Regions from separate parts of the Citrobacter freundii ATCC 8090 genome, predicted to be linked through region 1. Evidence: predicted binding sites of a transcription regulator. Region 1 holds the regulator's gene; the other holds the start of a gene.

The links. Region 1 encodes Fur, which represses iron uptake genes when iron is present. Its sites were predicted from a motif close to ATAATAATGAGAACNACTATCAA; they were not measured.
Region 2: sufA (Fe-S cluster assembly scaffold SufA) is a predicted target of Fur. The motif match lies at 7,274-7,296, and genes of this name have one in related genera.

What each region holds. Positions count from the first base shown of each region.
Region 1 is NZ_CP049015.1:1,532,854-1,542,730, reverse strand. It holds gene pgm (phosphoglucomutase (alpha-D-glucose-1,6-bisphosphate-dependent)) at 1-1,151, opposite strand, end outside; gene seqA (replication initiation negative regulator SeqA) at 1,176-1,718, opposite strand; gene ybfF (esterase) at 1,913-2,686, shown strand; gene ybfE (LexA regulated protein) at 2,815-3,102, shown strand; gene fldA (flavodoxin FldA) at 3,258-3,788, shown strand; gene G4551_RS07340 (ryhB-regulated fur leader peptide) at 3,999-4,085, shown strand; gene fur (ferric iron uptake transcriptional regulator) at 4,078-4,524, shown strand; gene tcuR (tricarballylate utilization LysR family transcriptional regulator TcuR) at 4,653-5,579, shown strand; gene tcuA (FAD-dependent tricarballylate dehydrogenase TcuA) at 5,677-7,080, shown strand; gene tcuB (tricarballylate utilization 4Fe-4S protein TcuB) at 7,067-8,206, shown strand; gene tcuC (MFS transporter) at 8,260-9,555, shown strand; gene G4551_RS07310 (ChiQ/YbfN family lipoprotein) at 9,607-9,877, opposite strand, start outside.
Region 2 is NZ_CP049015.1:2,201,335-2,211,211, reverse strand. It holds gene lpp (murein lipoprotein Lpp) at 282-518, shown strand; gene ldtE (L,D-transpeptidase LdtE) at 587-1,591, opposite strand; gene sufE (cysteine desulfuration protein SufE) at 1,715-2,131, opposite strand; gene sufS (cysteine desulfurase SufS) at 2,144-3,364, opposite strand; gene sufD (Fe-S cluster assembly protein SufD) at 3,361-4,632, opposite strand; gene sufC (Fe-S cluster assembly ATPase SufC) at 4,607-5,353, opposite strand; gene sufB (Fe-S cluster assembly protein SufB) at 5,370-6,857, opposite strand; gene sufA (Fe-S cluster assembly scaffold SufA) at 6,866-7,234, opposite strand; gene G4551_RS10585 (LysR family transcriptional regulator) at 7,725-8,603, opposite strand; gene G4551_RS10580 (Vmh family MBL fold metallo-hydrolase) at 8,726-9,577, shown strand; gene G4551_RS10575 (YdiH family protein) at 9,644-9,832, opposite strand.

The DNA.
Region 1 (9,877 bases):
CTGCCGTCAAACAGACCGTCAACAAACCATTTAAAGCCAACCGGCACTTCAACCAGTTTACGCCCTAAATCATTCACTACACGGTCAATCATCGCCGATGACACCAGCGTCTTACCGACGGCAACATCTTTGCCCCACTGCGGACGATGCTGGAACAGGTAGTTGATCGCCACCGCCAGATAGTGGTTCGGATTCATCAGCCCTGCCGGGGTGACGATACCGTGACGGTCGTAGTCTGGGTCATTGGCAAAGGCCAGATCGAACTTGTCGCGCAGCGCCAACAGCCCCGCCATCGCACACTCGGAGGAGCAGTCCATGCGGATTGCGCCATCTTTGTCGAGATGCATAAAGCGGAAAGTCTGATCAACGTGATCGTTAACGATAGTCAGGTTCAGGTTGTAGTGCTTAGCAATACGCTTCCAGTATTCGATACCGGAACCGCCCAGCGGATCGACACCCAGCGTCAGACCCGCTTTCTGGATCGCCGCCATGTCTACGATGTCAGCCAGTCCTTCAACAAACGGCTGAACCAGATCCTGCTCTTTCACATGACCAGATGCCAGCGCAGCGTCCAGCGACATACGCTTCACGCCTTGCAGACCGGCCGCCAGCAGCGCGTTGGCTCTGTCTTCCACCACTTTGGTGACATTAGTGTCTGCCGGACCACCATTTGGCGGGTTGTATTTAATGCCGCCATCTTCCGGCGGGTTGTGGGACGGCGTGATCACAATGCCGTCAGCCAGCGGGCCGCCTTTTTTGTTGTGGACCAGGATAGCGTTCGATACAGCAGGGGTTGGCGTAAAGCCGTTATTTTCCTGCACGATGACGTCAACGCCGTTCGCCGCCAGCACTTCCAGTACAGAGATAAAAGCCGGTTCAGACAGCGCGTGGGTATCCTTGCCCACATAGCACGGACCAGTAATCCCGTTTTTCGCACGTTCTTCAGCAATCGCCTGGGCGATAGCCAGAATATGCGGCTCGTTAAAACTATGACGACCTGCACTGCCGCGATGTCCGGACGTACCGAACTTAACAGCGTGCTCAGCGTTCCCTGCCGTTGGTTTCAGTACATAGTATTGTGCCGTCAGTTGGGCGACGTTAATCAAATCACTCTGTTGCGCAGGTTGACCTGCACGATTGTGGATTGCCATTGCCTGGTCCTTCTAATGCAAGGATTAAATTGTTCCGCAAACCTTTTCAATCAATTCCGCAGGGAATTGCATTGACTGCATGATGTGTTCAACCATGCTGCATTTACGGCCGGTATTGGTATTGGTGATCACCCAGTACGGCGTGCCTGGCACGTGCTTCGGTTTGGTTTGATTACCATTTTTCAGCAGCGTCTGTTCATCAGCTGCAAAATAAACACGCGTACGACCATGCAACGATTCCGTTGCTTCGGCGAACGCGTTTTGATCCAGTGAATAGAGTGTAGACAGCACCAGCATAAAGCGATTTACTGCTTTCTTCTGTTCCGCGTATTCGTCGGACAGCAGCAGTTCACGCATCGCGCGCACTTTATCTTTTACGGGGTTAACCGGCTTGGCTTCCACGACAGGTTGCACAGCGCGGACTTCTTTGACTATCGGAGTGACAGGCTGTGATGCGGCGGAAAATTTCAACATACGCCGTAAAATGTCGGATGCGCTCTCGCCAATATGCTTGGTGTGGCTGGCAATATAGCTATAGAGTTCATCATCAACTTCAATCGTTTTCATCTTAATCCAGTGCAGTGTTTAGCTGAATACAAGTTGTCGGGGTAAACACACGTAGTGTAAAGGCAAATCCCAACAGCGGATAGCGTCAAGCCTGGTGGCCAGCAAAACTCAGAGTAACCGTAGTTGTTGCAGCCATGTGGCAGAATGGTCAACATGATACCCTAACCCGTGAGTGTGAAAAAAAGAACTTTGCCATGAAATTGAATATCCGAGCGCAATCTGCGCAAAACCTGCACAATAATTCTCCCATCGTCCTGGTGCACGGCTTGTTTGGCAGCCTGGATAACCTGGGGATCCTGGCACGCGATCTAGTAGCCGACCACGACATCATCCAGGTCGATATGCGAAACCATGGCCTCTCCCCTCGTTCACCTGAGATGAATTATCCGGCCATGGCGCAAGATCTGCTGGATACGCTGGACGATCGGCAGATCGAAAAAGCGATCTTTATTGGCCACTCGATGGGCGGAAAAGCCGTCATGGCGCTGACTGCTCTGGCTCCGGAACGTGTCGAACGGCTGGTCGCCATCGACATTGCTCCCGTTGACTACCATGTTCGCCGCCACGATGAGATTTTTGCGGCAATCAATGCCGTAACCGATGCACAAGCGTCCTCACGCCAGCAGGCGGCAAGCGTCATGCGCCAGCACCTGCAGGAGGAAGGTGTTATCCAGTTTCTGCTGAAATCCTTTGTTGACGGCGAGTGGCGCTTTAACGTTCCCGTATTGTGGGATCAATATCCGCATATCGTCGGTTGGGAAACCATTCCTGCGTGGGAGCACCCGGCGCTGTTTATCCCAGGCGGCAACTCACCGTATGTTACCGAAGCGTATCGCGAACAACTGCTGGCGCAATTCCCACAAGCTCGTGCGCACGTTATAGCAGGCGCCGGGCATTGGGTGCATGCCGAAAAACCGGAGGCGGTGCTGCGCGCCATCCGTCGTTATCTGAGCGAGCAGGCTAACTGATTAAAAACTCAGCGTCTGCGCGCGATTACGCGCGCGGGCGTTGGCGTGTCTCCCCTGCTGATGTATTATGGCGCGCTATCCATCCGGGCAGACGCCTGGCTGATTGTTTCCCCGAAGTCACCAAGATCATGGCCAAAGAACAAACGGACCGTACGACATTAGATCTGTTCGCGCAGGAGCGTCGCCCGGGACGACCCAAAACTAATCCGCTCTCGCGTGATGAACAGTTACGTATTAATAAACGTAATCAGCTTAAGCGTGACAAAGTTCGCGGGCTTAAGCGTGTCGAACTGAAACTGAACGCTGATGCCGTTGACGCTCTGAACGAGCTGGCTGAGGCACGCAACATGAGTCGCAGTGAACTCATCGAAGAGATGCTGATGAACCAACTCAGCGCATTGCGCGGTCAGGCATAGTCTGAATTTCTGCTCTAAATCATAAATCGTGTAGCACAGAGTGCAGTCCTGCGTGTTTGCTGTTTCCGCATGCCTGACTGTTCTGCTATGATTGCCCTTATCCGTGGGCAATGCGCCACCACCATTTCAATAAGTTTCAAGAGGTTATTTTACTCATGGCAATCACTGGCATCTTTTTCGGCAGCGACACCGGTAATACCGAAAACATCGCAAAAATGATTCAAAAACAGCTTGGTAAAGACGTTGCCGATGTTCATGACATTGCAAAAAGCAGCAAAGAAGACCTCGAAGGGTATGACATTCTGCTGCTCGGCATCCCAACCTGGTACTACGGTGAAGCGCAGTGCGACTGGGACGACTTCTTCCCTACCCTCGAAGACATTGATTTTAACGGCAAACTGGTTGCATTGTTCGGCTGTGGCGACCAGGAAGATTACGCAGAATATTTCTGCGATGCGTTAGGGACCATTCGCGACATCATCGAACCGCGCGGCGCAACCATCGTTGGTCACTGGCCAACGGCGGGTTATCACTTTGAAGCGTCCAAAGGTCTGGCTGACGACGACCATTTTGTCGGTCTGGCTATCGATGAAGATCGCCAACCTGAACTGACCGCAGAACGCGTAGAAAAATGGGTTAAGCAGATCTCTGAAGAGCTGCACCTCGACGAAATCATTAATGCCTGATTTCGTGTGGCGCAGATTTCCATCTGCGCCGCATCAATAGATAAAACCAATCAAAATAATTGCTACAAATTTGTAACTTTTTCGTCTGACCCTGTACAATGGCTGGATGCCAATCGGGTGTTGCACAGTGTGTTTGTCGGCGATACCACGTTTTGATTAACAATATATGCCAGAGACTTGCAGTTTTCATTTAGCCATGGCAGTTCTATAATGAATCGCATTATCTCAAGTGCAATTTCTGTCACTTCTGTTAATGAAGTGAATCGTTTAGCTACAGGACAGATTCCGCATGACTGACAACAATACCGCATTAAAGAAGGCTGGCCTGAAAGTAACGCTTCCTCGTTTAAAAATTCTGGAAGTTCTTCAGGAACCGGATAACCATCACGTCAGTGCGGAAGACTTATACAAACGCCTGATCGATATGGGTGAAGAAATTGGTCTGGCGACCGTGTATCGCGTGCTGAACCAGTTTGATGATGCCGGTATCGTGACCCGCCATAATTTTGAAGGTGGTAAATCCGTCTTCGAATTGACTCAACAGCATCATCACGATCACCTCATCTGCCTTGACTGCGGCAAAGTGGTCGAGTTCAGCGATGATTCCATCGAAGCCCGCCAACGTGAGATTGCGGCTAAACATGGCATTCGCTTAACTAACCATAGCCTCTATCTTTACGGTCACTGTGCCGAAGGCGATTGCCGCGAAGATGAGCACGCCCACGACGGCAAATAATGTAATGCTTTCTGAAAAGCCAACCATCCGGTTGGCTTTTTTTATGGGCGTTACCTGCCCTTTTCCCCTTCCCTCCGCTCCTGTGTTGCTTTAATGTAAAAATCAATTGCCCCTTCCGGAGAGTCGAAATGGAACTTCGCCAGCTACGCTATTTTGTGCGCATTGTAGAAACCGGCAGCATGGGTAGCGCGGCGCTCGATCTCAATATCGGGGTTTCGGCACTCAGCCAGCAAATGTCGCGTCTGGAAAACGAACTCGCTATTCGCCTGCTGCAGCGCACTTCGCGAGGCGTGACACCCACCAGCGCCGGACTGGCTTTTTACTCCCAGGCGCAGCTGGCGCTCCGTCACGCAGACGATGCAATCCTCGCCGCGCGTGAATCCCGGCTTTCCGGGCACGTCAGCGTCGGCATGGCTCCCAGTACCGCTTCAGTTCTCGGTATGCCTTTTATTCACGCCATGCGGGAAAGCTATAGCGATGTTCGCCTGCATGTGGTGGAAAGTCTCTCTGGTAATCTGGAACGGATGATTAATACCCGCCAGATTGATCTGGCTGTGGTGTTTCAAAAAGAAAAGATCCTGCGCTGGAGTGCCAGACCGATTCTCGAAGAACGGCTGTTTTTGATTGGGACCCATGCCCTACTGGCTGATATTACCGATGACAATATTGCCCCAGCCCAGTTGGCGAGTATTCCATTGATAATGCCCAGCCCAGGCCACGGTCTGCGCGGCAGGCTGGAAGCAATTTGTCAGGAACACTCGCTGAACATTGAGATCGCTACAGAAATTGATGGTCTGGCGCTGCTGATGCGCGCCGTGCGCAGTGGCATTGGCGCCACTCTTCAACCCGGAGCGGCGATTTCCCATCTCGATAAAGAGACGCTAAGAGTGATCGGCGTCCATAATCCGATACTTAGCCGCCCCAACTTTCTGGTGAGCCTCTCTGACGATGAGCTCACCCCGGCGGGCCTCGCAGCCCGCGTGGTGCTGACGAAAGTGATGCATCAACTGGTGGAAGCAGGACGCTGGCCAGGCGCCATCCTTTACAATAACTAAAGCCCTCTTTAGCACTACGTCATAGCGCCCGCACAAGCCGTTCGCATACATTTTAATTACAAATTTAACAATTAGTTAAATGGTAATGGAGTATACGATGGTTGATGTTCTGGTGATTGGCGGTGGCAATGCTGCCTTATGCGCTGCCCTTACCGCCCGGGAGCAAGGCGCTTCCGTTTTACTACTCGAAGCGGCTCCCCGGGAATGGCGTGGGGGAAATTCCCAACACACGCGTAACCTGCGCTGTATGCATGATGCACCGCAGGATGTGCTGGTGGAAAGCTATCCGGAAGAGGAGTATTGGCAAGATCTGCAGCGCGTCACGGAAGGAAATACCAACGAAGCCCTGGCACGTCTGGTGATCCGCACCTCTTCACAATGCCGCGACTGGATGCGCCAGCACGGCGTCAATTTTCAACCTCCTCTCTCTGGCGCTTTACACGTGGCGCGAACCAACGCCTTTTTTATGGGCGGTGGCAAGGCCCTGGTGAATGCCTATTATCGCAGCGCAGAAAAACTGGGAGTGCAGATCCGCTATAACACCCCTGTTCAGGCGCTTGAACTGCGTAATGGCGAGTTCGTGGCGGCGCTGGCAGGTGAAGAGCGCATTACAGCGAAATCCTGCGTGCTTGCCGCTGGCGGGTTTGAGTCAAACCGCGAATGGCTGCGAGAAGCGTGGGGAGAGAACGAGCGCGGCGAATGGCCTGCAGATAACTTTCTGATTCGCGGCACGCGCTTTAACCAGGGCGTACTGCTCAAATTTATGATCGATGCCGGAGCCGACATCATCGGCGAACCCTCCCAGTCACACTGCGTAGCCATTGACGCCAGAGCGCCATTATATGACGGCGGGATTTGTACCCGCGTGGACTGTGTTTCGCTCGGCATAGTCGTCAACCGTGACGCTGAGCGTTTTTATGATGAAGGCGAAGATTTCTGGCCCAAACGCTACGCCATTTGGGGACGACTGGTCGCCCAACAGCCCGGGCAGATTGGCTACTCCATTATCGACAGTAAAGCCATCGGCCACTTCATGCCTCCGGTCTTTCCTGGCGCACAGGCCAATACGCTGGCGGAACTGGCTCATCAGTTGGGGCTGAATGGCGAACACTTTACCCACACCGTGACGGAGTACAACAACGCCTGCCAGCCCGGCCAGTTCAACCATACCATTCTGGATAACTGCACGACAAAAGCGTTAACCCCCGCGAAGACACACTGGGCGCGACCACTGGACCAGCCGCCTTACTACGGCTATGCCCTGCGGCCAGGGATCACCTTCACCTATCTCGGGTTAAAAGTAAATGAACGCGCTGCCGTACACTTTGCCGGGCAGCCAAGCCGCAACCTGTTCGTCGCCGGAGAGATGATGGCGGGCAACGTGCTGGGCAAGGGCTACACCGCAGGCGTGGGCATGTCAATCGGTACCACTTTTGGCCGTATTGCCGGAAAAGAAGCCGCGCTGGCCGCACGTAAGGAGACTCGTCATGAGGCAGCTTGAGAAACTGATTATCGACGCGCAAATTATCACCGAACCGGAAGCGGAAGTTGAACGCGTGATGCAGGTCTGCAACGCCTGTCGCTATTGTGAAGGATTTTGCGCCGTGTTCCCGGCAATGACGCAGCGCCTGGAATTCGGTAAAGCGGATATCAATTATCTGGCAAACTTGTGCCATAACTGCGGTGCCTGCCTGCACGCCTGTCAGTATGCCCCGCCTCATGAGTTTGCCATCAACGTGCCGAAGGCGATGGCAGAAGTCCGGCTTGAAACCTATCAGCACTACGCGCAACCCGCGGCCTTTGGCGCGCTTTATCGTCGCGCAGGCGTCACCGTGACGCTGGCGCTGGTTTTCGGTCTGATCCTGTTTTTACTGCTCGCCATGGGGTTAAAAGGCTCGTTACTCCATCCTCCGTTGGCCGGAGATTTCTACCAAATTTTCCCGCATAACCTGCTGGCCTGGATGTTTGGTTCGGTATTTATTCTGGCGATAGGTCTGCTGATGGCGGGCGTTATCCGCTTCTGGCGCGAGATTTCTCCCGGTATGCCACGTTCCGTCGAAATTGCTGAAGCTTCACACGATGCGCTGACACTAAAGTATCTCGATGGTGGGCACGGTAAAGGTTGTAATGAAGCAGATGATGCCTTCACTCTGATGCGCCGCCGTTTTCATCACTTCACTTTCTACGGTTTTCTGCTCTGCTTTGCCGCCACCGTGGTGGCGACGGGCTATCACTATTTCGCAGGTATAGAAGCACCCTATCCGTTCTTCAGCGTTCCGGTCATGCTGGGCACGTTGGGAGGCATTGGCCTGGTTGTCGGCCCGGCTGGCTTGCTATGGCTCAATCTCAAGCGTTCACCGCTACATGGCGACGCACGGCAAAAACCGATGGATCGCGGTTTTATTTTGCTGCTGCTGCTGACCAGTCTGACCGGTTTAGCCCTGCTGGCAGGAAGAGACTCGTCCTGGATGGCTATTTTGCTCGCCATTCACCTCGGCGTGGTCATGGCGCTCTTTCTGACCATTCCTTACGGAAAATTTGCCCATGGATTTTACCGCTGCGCAGCCTTACTCAAGTGGGCGATTGAGAAACGGCGCGGCAAACAGGCGGGGGTCACAGACAACTAACCCGCACACTCTTACCTCTATAAATATTATGATAAGACAGTGGAGCAAACCCAATGACACAACAACCATCGCGCGCCGGAACTTTCGGCGCAATACTGCGGGTAACCAGCGGTAATTTTCTCGAACAGTTCGACTTTTTTCTGTTCGGGTTTTACGCCACCTATATTGCAAAGACCTTCTTTCCCGCGGAGAGTGAATTTGCCGGGCTAATGTTAACTTTCGCTGTTTTTGGTTCGGGTTTCTTAATGCGACCCGTTGGCGCCATTGTGCTGGGTGCTTATATCGACAGAATTGGTCGTCGTAAAGGCCTGATGGTGACGCTGGCGATTATGGGCTGCGGTACCCTGCTGATTGCCCTTGTACCTGGCTATCACAGTATTGGCCTGCTGGCTCCCGTGCTGGTATTACTTGGACGATTATTACAGGGATTTTCTGCAGGCGTAGAGTTAGGCGGTGTCTCGGTTTATCTTTCGGAAATCGCCACGCCTGGCAATAAAGGCTTCTACACCAGTTGGCAGTCGGCCAGTCAACAGGTCGCCATTGTGGTGGCGGCGCTGATTGGTTACTGTCTGAACGCTACCCTGGGACACGATCAGATCTCGGAATGGGGCTGGCGCATTCCCTTCTTTATTGGTTGCATGATTATTCCTTTGATCTTCGTGCTCCGCCGCTCGCTGCAGGAAACAGACGCATTTTTACAACGCACGCACCGCCCCGACACTCGGGAAATTTTCACCACTATCGTCAAAAACTGGCGTCTTATCGCTGCAGGTACGCTGCTGGTGGCGATGACCACAACGACATTTTACTTCATCACCGTCTACACCCCGACCTACGGCAGGGCTGTACTCCACCTGAGCGCTCGCGACAGCCTGGTGGTCACCATGCTGGTCGGTATTTCTAACTTTATCTGGCTGCCCATTGGCGGGGCAATTTCTGACCGAATTGGTCGTCGTCCGGTGTTAATGGGGATTACCATACTCGCTCTGATCACCACCTGGCCGGTAATGCACTGGCTCACCGCCGCGCCAGATTTCACTCGCATGACATTGGTCCTGCTTTGGTTCTCATTCTTTTTTGGTATGTATAACGGGGCAATGGTAGCCGCACTCACCGAGGTGATGCCGGTCTATGTGCGTACGGTGGGCTTTTCACTGGCATTCAGTCTTGCCACAGCGATTTTTGGCGGCCTAACGCCGGTCATATCCACGGCACTGGTTCAGCTAACCGGGGATAAAAGCTCACCGGGATGGTGGCTGATGTGCGCGGCACTTTGCGGACTCGCCGCCACGGCAATGCTGTTTGTCCGGCTAAGTCGGGGTTATCAACCAGTGGAAAATAAGCTCTGAAATGCAAACGGGCGGAAAATTCTCCGCCCGTTGTCTTTTTCATTTTTTGAATTACTGTGCGGCATTCTTGCTGCGAATTTCCTGCCAGACTTTATCGCAATCAGCATTAACGGCCTGATCGTTACCCGTGCGCGTGGCCTGGATACACTGCTGATAATCCAGCACGCGTACGCTTTCTTCATTGGCAAACTGCTGGTGCTGTTTTTCTTTCTTCAGTACATTCAACACGCTTTGGCAGGCTTCTATTTTTTCCGGCGATCCTTGAGCAGTATTAATACACGCGCTGTAGGCTTCTTTCAGACGGCTGTCTTCTTTCGGTGCA
Region 2 (9,877 bases), 670 kb from region 1:
AAAAGCGCCCTGGTGGCGCTTTTTTTATTTAATCGATAGCTACAATTAATAAAAAATCAAATCGGATTTCACTATCTAATCCGTGATTATCTAAGATGAATCCGATGGAAGCTTTCTGTTTTCACTCGGTTTTTTAGCCGTTTTTGCACAATTCGATGCTTCTTTGAGCGAACGATCAAAAATAAGTGCATTCCCATCAAAAAAATATTCTCAACATAAAAAACTTTGTGTAATACTTGTAACGCTACATGGAGATTAACTCAATCTAGAGGGTATTAATAATGAATCGTACTAAACTGGTACTGGGCGCGGTAATCCTGGGTTCTACTCTGCTGGCAGGTTGCTCCAGCAACGCTAAAATCGATCAGCTGTCTTCTGACGTTCAGACTCTGAACGCTAAAGTTGACCAGCTGAGCAACGACGTGAACGCAATGCGTTCCGACGTTCAGGCTGCTAAAGATGACGCAGCTCGCGCTAACCAGCGTCTGGACAACGCAGCTACTAAATACCGCAAGTAATAGTATCTGTGTAATAAAAATGGCGCACATTGTGCGCCATTTTTTTTGCTCTGAATTCCCCTTCCCTGTTATTGCGTAGCGCGCACCTCAGCATCTTCTCCTGGCACACCATTTTGCGCAGACTTCACTTCTGGCCCATTGCTCGCGACCGATGCTTGCCCGGCAGTGACGGTGACCGGATAACCTGCACGACGATACAACGCCCTTTCCACCAGACTGTTATCCACCGCTTTATTGTCTTTAAACTGGGTAAAGCCGGCTGGTAACACATACGGCATGGTCTGGACGTTTTGTTCCTCTTCAGGCGACAGCGGTCGATGCACTTCGACATACCTCATGCCGTTCGGCTCTATCGAATATTTTATCGGCTCATTAATCACCCTGACCGGCGTGCCTGTGCGGACCTGAGCAAACAACGCTTTGATATCCGGCGCGTTCATGCGAATACACCCAGAACTCACTCGCAGGCCCACGCTGTCCGGCGCGCTGGTGCCATGAATCAGATATTCACCGTTTCCATGCGCCAGACGCAGTGCAAAGCGTCCTAACGGGTTATTTGGTCCGGCAGGTACAACAGGCGGTAATGTGATGCCACGCTCCAGAGAGCGTTTACGGATGCCTGGTGTAGGGGTCCAGGTTGGATTCGGGATTTTCTGCCCAACCCGGGTTTCCATTACCGGCGTTTCCAGCCCCTGCAAACCGATACCAATCGGGAATACCTGAACAATATTCTCTCCCGGCGGGAAGTAATACAGACGCAGTTCCGCCAGATTCACAATAATGCCTTCGCGTGGTGCATCCGGTAGCAGTAATTGTGAGGGAATAGTGATCAGCGTTCCGGGTTTAGGTACGGGGGCAATAGTATTGTTGGCTTCAAGGATCAGCATTGCAGCGGTATCAAACTTACGGGCTATCGCCTGTAGGTTTTTATCGCCTTCCTGCACGGTGTAGGTTTGGTTTTGCCCAACAAGGCGGCTGTTCGCCTGGGGCAAAGGATAATCGACCGCCCATGCGGCCTGAATAGCGCTGTAGGCGCCGATTAGCATTAACGTAATAACAGACGCGCGTTTCATACTCACTCACCCCCCTGGCGTTCTTGCCGGACGGCGGCGAGCGCCCGATCCGGCCTACGAGTCACTGCGTTGCCTTACACGAACGCTTTCAAGTCGGTCTGAAAGTTGACGTGTTTTATCAGTTTAGCTAAGAGTTGCGGCTTTGGCGCGAATAGCCCGAATCATCGCCTCCAGCCCTTGTGAACGAGACGGTGTGAGATGCTGTGCGAGCGCCATTTTTTCAAACCACGGGCGCACATCAAAATTCACAATATCCTGAGCCGTCATGCGATCATACAAAATGAATACCACGGCAATAAGCCCTTTCACAATTGCCGCATCACTGTCGCCCTGTAATTCAATAATCCCTTCACCATTCTGACGCATAACAATCCATACCTGGCTTTGGCATCCCTGAATGCTATTTTCCGGGCAGCGTAAGTCATCGTTTAGTTCCGGCAAACGCTGACCCAGTTCAATAATGTACAGGTATTTCTCTTCCCAATTAGCGCAACGCAGAAAATTACGCAACAACTTTTCTTTATCCGGTAGCGCAGCCATAACGCCTCCCTGTTAGCCCAGTAAATGGTGAATACGCTTGAGGCCCGTTACCAGGCGATCCACTTCTTCATGGGTGTTATACATTGCAATCGACGCCCGGCACATCGCGGGAACGTTATAAAAGGCCATCAGCGGCATTGCGCAGTGATGCCCCGTCCGCACGGCGATGCCATAGTTATCGAGAAAACTCCCGACGTCATAGGCGTGATGCTTGCCGAGGTTAAACGCAATCACACCCAGACGGTTATCCGGTCCGTAGATTGTTAAATCCGGCACATCCGCCAGCTGTTCCAACGCATAGCGCATCATGAACTGTTCATATTCGCTGATTTCAGTCAGCCCCAGCGCTGAAACATATTCAATAGCCGCGCCTAGTCCGATAATGCCCCCGGTGTTTGGCGTTCCGGCTTCAAACCGCCAGGGCGCTTTGGCCCACGTCGTTCCCTGACTCAAACTCACCGTCGCAATCATTGAACCACCGCCTTCCCACGGCGGCATCTCCTGCAGCAGCGACTCTCTGGCATACAGAACGCCAATACCGGTTGGACCGTAAAGTTTATGCCCGGAGAAAACATAAAAATCGCAATCCAGCGCCTGCACATCCACCTGATGATGCATCACCGCCTGCGCACCATCTACCAGCACTATCGCGCCGTATTGATGCGCCAGCGCGATCATCTCACCCAACGGGTTTTCCGTGCCCAGCACGTTAGATACGTGGGTAATCGCCAGCAGCTTCGTGCGATCGTCAAACAGCGTCGGCAGCGTTTCCAGCTGCAACGTACCATCGGCATTGAGCGGGATAACGCGCAGTTCTGCACCTACGCGGGCACACAGCATCTGCCAGGGCACAATATTGGCATGGTGCTCCATTTCGCTGATGATAATGTTATCGCCCGCCCGCACATTGCTGCTGCCCCAGCTGTTCGCCACCAGATTGATGCCCTCCGTCGTACCGCGAACAAACACCAGCTCTTCGGCGGAGCGGGCGTTAATAAACAGCGAAACGAGCTTGCGCACATTCTCCATTTTTTCCGTAGCCTGAGCGCTCAGCGTATGGATACCGCGGTGGACCGCCGCATAGCCGTGACGGTAGAACTCGGCTTCGGCATCAATCACCTGGTTCGGCTTTTGCGCGCTGGCCGCGCTATCCAGATACGCCAACGGTAAACCATTCACTTCACGCGTCAGAACCGGAAAATCGGCCCGCACTTTTTCAATGGGAAATGTCATGCTACGCCTCCCGGCAAGCGTTGGGCGATCCGTGCCAGTACCTGTTGTTTCAGCGTTTCCTCGCCCAGGGCTTCCGTTAGCTCAGCGGCAAACGCATAGAGAATCATTTGTTGGGCATCTTGCTGGCCGATCCCGCGCGAACGCAAATAGAACATCTGCTCGTCGTCGATCCGCCCTACCGTCGCCCCGTGACTGCATTTCACGTCGTCGGCATAGATTTCAAGCTGCGGCTTGGTATCCACTTCCGCCAGTTTACCGAGCAGCAAATTATTGTTGGTCATCTGGCCATCAGTTTTAATAGCGTGCTGAGCGACGTTGATCAGGCCATTGAATACCGCCCGCCCCTTATCGCTGACGATCGTTTTATGCAGCTGGCGGCTGTTGCAATATCCTTTGTTATGCTCAAGCCAGGTGCGGGTGTCGCAGACTTCATTTTTCACCGGCATTGCCAGGCTGTTGAGCCGAAGCGTGGTGTTTTCGCCGTTAAGCTGGGTGCTGGTGTTATGACGCAGCACCGCATCACCGAGTAAAAAACTGTGGCTGGCGGCCGTGGCATCCGCCCCCAATTGAATGTCATTGTGCGCGAAATGGTGGCTCTGTGGGTTCTCAAACGCCAGTTTGATGTGGCGCAAGTGCGCATTCGCCGCGACATTCATGGTTAAACGTGCGCCAGTGAAATGGCGAAGCTCGCTGAGGCTGACATAGTGTTCAATAACGGTGGCTTCTGCGCCTTCCGCCAGCTCCAGATGGTGGCGATAGTGCGCCGTGTTCACCTCATCGCCCGCCAGCCCCTGGGTAATGTGCAGTAGCAGCAGCGGTTTCGCTGGGCGCTGGTTACGCTTCACCTGAATGTGAGTGACGCTACGCGACAGGCTTTCGGTCAGGTGCAGAAACACTTCCGGTTGGATAGCCGCTGGCAGCATCTGGCGCGCATCGTCAATGGTAATGTCAAAACCACTACCTTCCGCTCTGTCGCTCAGCGTTGGAGAGAATTGCCCGTCGACAAATACCAGTCGTATGGCATCAATTGCCGGCGCTAACGCTTCACACTGGGCTGACGTTATCTCAGTGACATGACTGACAAACTGGCTATTGGTTAACCCCTCCAGCGGCGTGTATTTCCAGTCCTCATGCTTACGCGTTGGCAGCCCCAGACGCAGCATCTGCTGCAGATGCTGCTGGGCATGTTGCGAGCGCGTCTCACCTTGCGTTTCAAACAGATGGTGCCACTGTTGCAGCACGTTACTGCTGTTCGCTAAGCCAGCCATAACCTTGCTCCTCAAGTTGTTTGACCAGCGTAAAATCACCGGACTTCACTATTCGCCCCTGGTAGAGAACGTGAACATAATCGGGTTTGATATAGTCCAGGATGCGTTGATAATGGGTGACGATAATGAATGAACGTTGCCCGTCGCGTAGTGAGTTCACGCCGTCTGCGACGATTTTCAGCGCATCGATATCCAGCCCGGAGTCCGACTCATCCAGAATGCACAACTGAGGCTCCAGCACCGCCATTTGCAATATGTCATTACGCTTTTTCTCACCGCCGGAGAAACCAACGTTGACCGAACGCGTGAGCAAATCTTCCGGCATCTTCAGCAACGCAATTTTTTCTTCCATCAGATCCTGGAAGTCAAACCTGTCCAGCGACTCTTCACCACGGTAGGTGCGCACCGCATTCAGTGCCGTTTGCAGGAAAAACTGATTACTGACGCCGGGGATTTCCACCGGATACTGGAATGCCATAAAGATCCCTTCGCCGGCCCGGTCTTCCGGTGACAGTTCCAGTAAATCCTTACCGTTGAATTCTACCGTCCCGCCGGTGACTTCATAGTCATCACGTCCGGCCAGGGTGGCGGAAAGCGTACTTTTCCCGGAACCATTTGGCCCCATAATGGCGTGCACTTCTCCGGGGCGAATTTCAAGACTCAGCCCACGCAGGATCGCCTTATCTTCCACACTGACCTGTAAATCTTTGATGCTTAACATGTGCTTTCCTTAAATTTTAACCGACGCTGTGTTCAAGACTTATGGCGAGAAGTTTTTGCGCTTCCACAGCAAATTCCAGCGGCAGTTCAGAGAACACGTCTTTACAGAAACCATTCACGATCATCGAAATGGCATCCTCTTCGCTGATACCGCGCTGCAGGCAGTAAAACAGCTGATCTTCGCCAATGCGCGACGTCGTGGCTTCGTGCTCGAGCTGGGCGCTGTTGTTACGACACTCCACATATGGGAATGTGTGCGCTCCGCAATCCGCCCCGATCAGCATCGAGTCACATTGGGTATAGTTGCGGGCGTTGGTGGCGGTCGGCATGATTTTCACTAAACCGCGATAGCTGTTCTGGCTGTGTCCGGCGGAGATCCCTTTCGAGATAATGGTCGATTTGGTGTTTTTACCGATGTGGATCATCTTGGTGCCTGTATCGGCCTGCTGATGACCACTTGTCAGGGCCACGGAGTAGAATTCGCCGATAGAGTTGTCGCCACGCAAAATGCAGCTTGGGTATTTCCAGGTAATGGCCGAGCCGGTTTCCGACTGCGTCCACGACATTTTGCTGTTTTCACCTTCGCACAGAGCGCGCTTGGTGACGAAGTTCAAAATGCCGCCGGTGTTACCATCCCCGGGGAACCAGTTTTGCACCGTCGAGTATTTCACTTCGGCATCTTTGTGGATGATGACTTCTACCACCGCGGCATGCAGCTGGTAGCTGTCGCGCACCGGAGCCGAACAGCCCTCGATATAGCTGACGTAGCTGCCCTCATCCGCGACCAGAATGGTGCGTTCAAACTGCCCGGTTTTTTCCGCATTGATACGGAAATAGGTCGACAGTTCCATGGGGCAACGCACGCCTTTCGGTACATAAATAAACGTGCCGTCAGATGCCACCGCTGCATTCAGCGCGGCAAAGAAGTTGTCATTACCTGGAACCACGGTGCCCAGATATTGTTTTACCAGCTCAGGATGATCGTGAATCGCCTCACCGAACGAACAGAAAATAATGCCCTGTTCCGCCAGTTTGTCGCGATAGGTGGTCGCCACCGATACCGAGTCAAAAATAGCATCAACCGCCACCTCTTTGCCTTCACGGACCGGTACGCCAAGCTGTTCAAAGGCATCCTCAACCTCTTTGCTTAAAAACGCATTCGCCCCCGTTTGCTGCACCGCTCCCGGCTCAGACGCGCAGGTTTCATCGCAGTTACCGCAGGACGGTGCGGAATAATAGCTGTACTCCTGATAATTCAGCTTGTCGTAGTGCGCTTTTAGCCAGTGCGGCTCTTCCATCGTCAGCCATGCCCGAAAGGCATTCAGGCGGAATTCCAGCATCCAGTCGGGTTCATTACGTTTTGCCGAAATCGCGCGCACGACCTCTTCGTTGATCCCTTTCGCCAGCTCATCGGTTTGCAGTTGGGTGAAGAAGCCCTCTTTGTAATTAAGGTGCCCGCCAGCCCAGGTGTTGACATCGTCAGTTGCTTCAGTATTACGAGACATAGTACCGCCTATACCCCAAAACTTTCGCCACAGCCGCATTCGTTCTGGGCTTTCGGGTTATGAAATTTAAATAACTGATTTAATCCTTCGCGAACGAAATCGACTTCTGTGCCGTCGATGAACGGCATCGCCTGTAAAGGCACATACAGTCTGGCGCCATCCGTTTCAAACAGGAGATCGTCTTTTTGGGCCTCGCGCACGGTATCCAGCACGTAGCCGAATCCCGCGCATCCCGTTTGCTTCACGCCCAGGCGCACGCCCAACATGTCGGGTTGCTTTGCCACCAGTTCACGGATATGCGCCGCAGCCGCAGGTGTTAACGTCAGTCCACGCCAGGCAAAATCGTCCGGGTTAAATGTTCCTGAATGCAATTCCATAGGGTTACCTCGAGTCACTAGCTTTTAAGCTATAACAACATGTTAGTGATAATGATTATCACTTCAACCCCTCAACAGCAGGGGCATTCGGGTTAACCGCCCTTTTTGACTACTTTTACTAAGCATAGACCCTGCAGCGAGGGTTTACAGGAATGGAATTATTTGTTCAATGCATTGATTAATAATGGATTATAGAAATCTAATCGTTCAGGCAGGTCAAAGATTAAAAGATGTATAGATAATGTCTATTTAAGGGATAGGTAGGGATAAAAACAGGGAAAACAACTATTCAAATAATATGCTAATGACAAAAAACCCTTAAGTCTGCTTGCTGGCAGGCTTAAGGGTTCCGGCCCCATCCGGCGCTTATCTCCGGCACTCACGATGGCTTAGCTCTTGAAGGGGCGATAAGAATAATCTCATACACCGTTAAGTTTTTTTTAACACAACTTGCGGTTTGACTATTTTGTGAGCACGTTTAGCTACCTTTTTAGCATTGCGCCGCCCCACTAAGCGCATCCAGCAGCAAACGTAGCCCCGCAGGCTGATGCTCCCGAGAAAGGTATAAGCCATAAATTGGTAAGCATTTAGGTTGAAGTTCTGGCAGTAATCGAATTAACGCTCCCTGCGCCAGCCCTTCCTGCGCTTCCAGTTCTGGCACCAACGCGATTCCCATTCCTGCCACCGCCGACTCGCAGAGCAGCGAAGAGATCCCTGCACTCAAATTCCCTTTGATTGCAACGGAGACAGACTGCCCCTGGGCATCCAAAAAGTGCCAGGATTGTCCGGCAAAACCGCTGTAGTACAGGCAATTGTGCCGAGTGAGATCGTCGACTGTCTCAGGCGTGCCATGTTGATGCAGATAATCTGCGGACGCGCAAAGTACCGATTTACAGTCGCCCAACCGACGGGCGATGGTTCCTGGCTCGGGATTATCCGTTATGCGGATCGCCACATCGATGCGTTCCCCCACAAGGCTTACCGGTTGATTATTGATCTCCACCTCAATACGTAATTGCGGATATTGCTCCATAAACGCCGGCAGAACCGGAGCAAGAATATGCATGGCGGTAAAATGGGCGCAGGCCACACGTAGCGTGCCGGAGGGAATTTGCGCGCCACTGGCGGCACCAATATCCAGCGAAAGTTGCGCCAGAGAACGCGTTTTCAGTAATGCCTCTTCACCCGCCGGCGTGATCGTCAAGCGACGCGATGAGCGATGGATAAGCCTTACGCCTGCCCATTTTTCCATCTCGTCGAGGTAGCGACTGACCATCGGACGGGAAAGCCCCAATGCACGTGCAGCGGCGCTCAGACTGCCCAAATCACAGATATGGTTAAATACCGTTGCCGCCATCACTCTGTCCATTGCATCCCATCCGATCGTTTTATGAAACTCAGCATGTCCTAATGAGGGAATTCTAACAGATACGAATATGCTTAAAATACGGGAACTATCAAAAGACAATTCCCTGCATAAGGTTACCTGGTATGAAAGTTAAATCTCTGGCCCTGCTGTTACCTCTGTTTTCGTCTTCAGCTTTCGCCGCACCGCTACAGCTGGACGTCTATAATCCGCAGGAGAAGGGTATTTTCCCGGTCTCTTCGACGCTGGTGTCTGGCCCCAAAGAGGCGATTTTGTTTGACGCCCAGTTCAGCACCAAAGATGGCGAACAGCTGGTGCAGATGATTCGCGCCAGCGGTAAAACGCTGAAGGCTATCGTGATCACTTCCGGCGATCCGGATTTCTATTTCGGTCTGCAACCCATCGTCAACGCTTTCCCACAGGTAAAAGTTCTGGCAACACCGCAGGTGGTAGACCATATCCGCGCCACCAAAGAGGCCAAACTGCAATTCTGGGGCCCGCAAATGAAGGACGGCGCGCCAACATCGCTCACTGTTCCGCAGGCGACGACGCAAACGCAGTTCACGGTTGATGGTGAACCGCTGGAACTGCGTCACTCCAACGATTATGCAGCGTATATCTGGATCCCGGCGAATCGGGCCATTATTGGCGGCACAGGCGTGGCTTCAGGTATTCACGTCTGGACGGCGGATACACAATCTGAAGAACAGCGTAGTACATGGCGTAACGTACTGAGCGAAATGCAGAGCTTACAGCCCACTCAAGTGGTCCCGGGTCATTACATTGGCGAACGCCCAACCGGCGATAAAGCTATTCGCTTCACCCAGGACTATTTGCAGTCGTTTGAGCAGGTGTTAGGGGCGAAGAAAGGATCGGATTATGTGATTAAAACCATGACGGCAGCATGGCCAGGTCTGGCGGACGCAAGCTCGCTGGAACTAAGTGCGAAGGTTAACAGCGGTGAGATGAAGTGGTAATGAAGATTTAAGGCAAAAATAACCCCGAACACGTGTCGGGGTTTCGTTACGATAAGCATACCGGAATCAATGAACGCCCATGCGCCAGGCAAAATAGATCTCTTCTTTCAGTTCCATCGAGGAGAGCGCCAGTAAATCAGCAAACTCCAGTTCGAGCTGTTTCAGCCTTTTCAGGTACTGAGCCGGTGAAAGATCGGTTTTATCACGACGTAAAAATTCTATTGCCAGTTGGGCAGGGTCTAATTGGGTAGACATATCATCCTCGCTTGTGTTCAAAACCTGCACAGTATAACACCATTC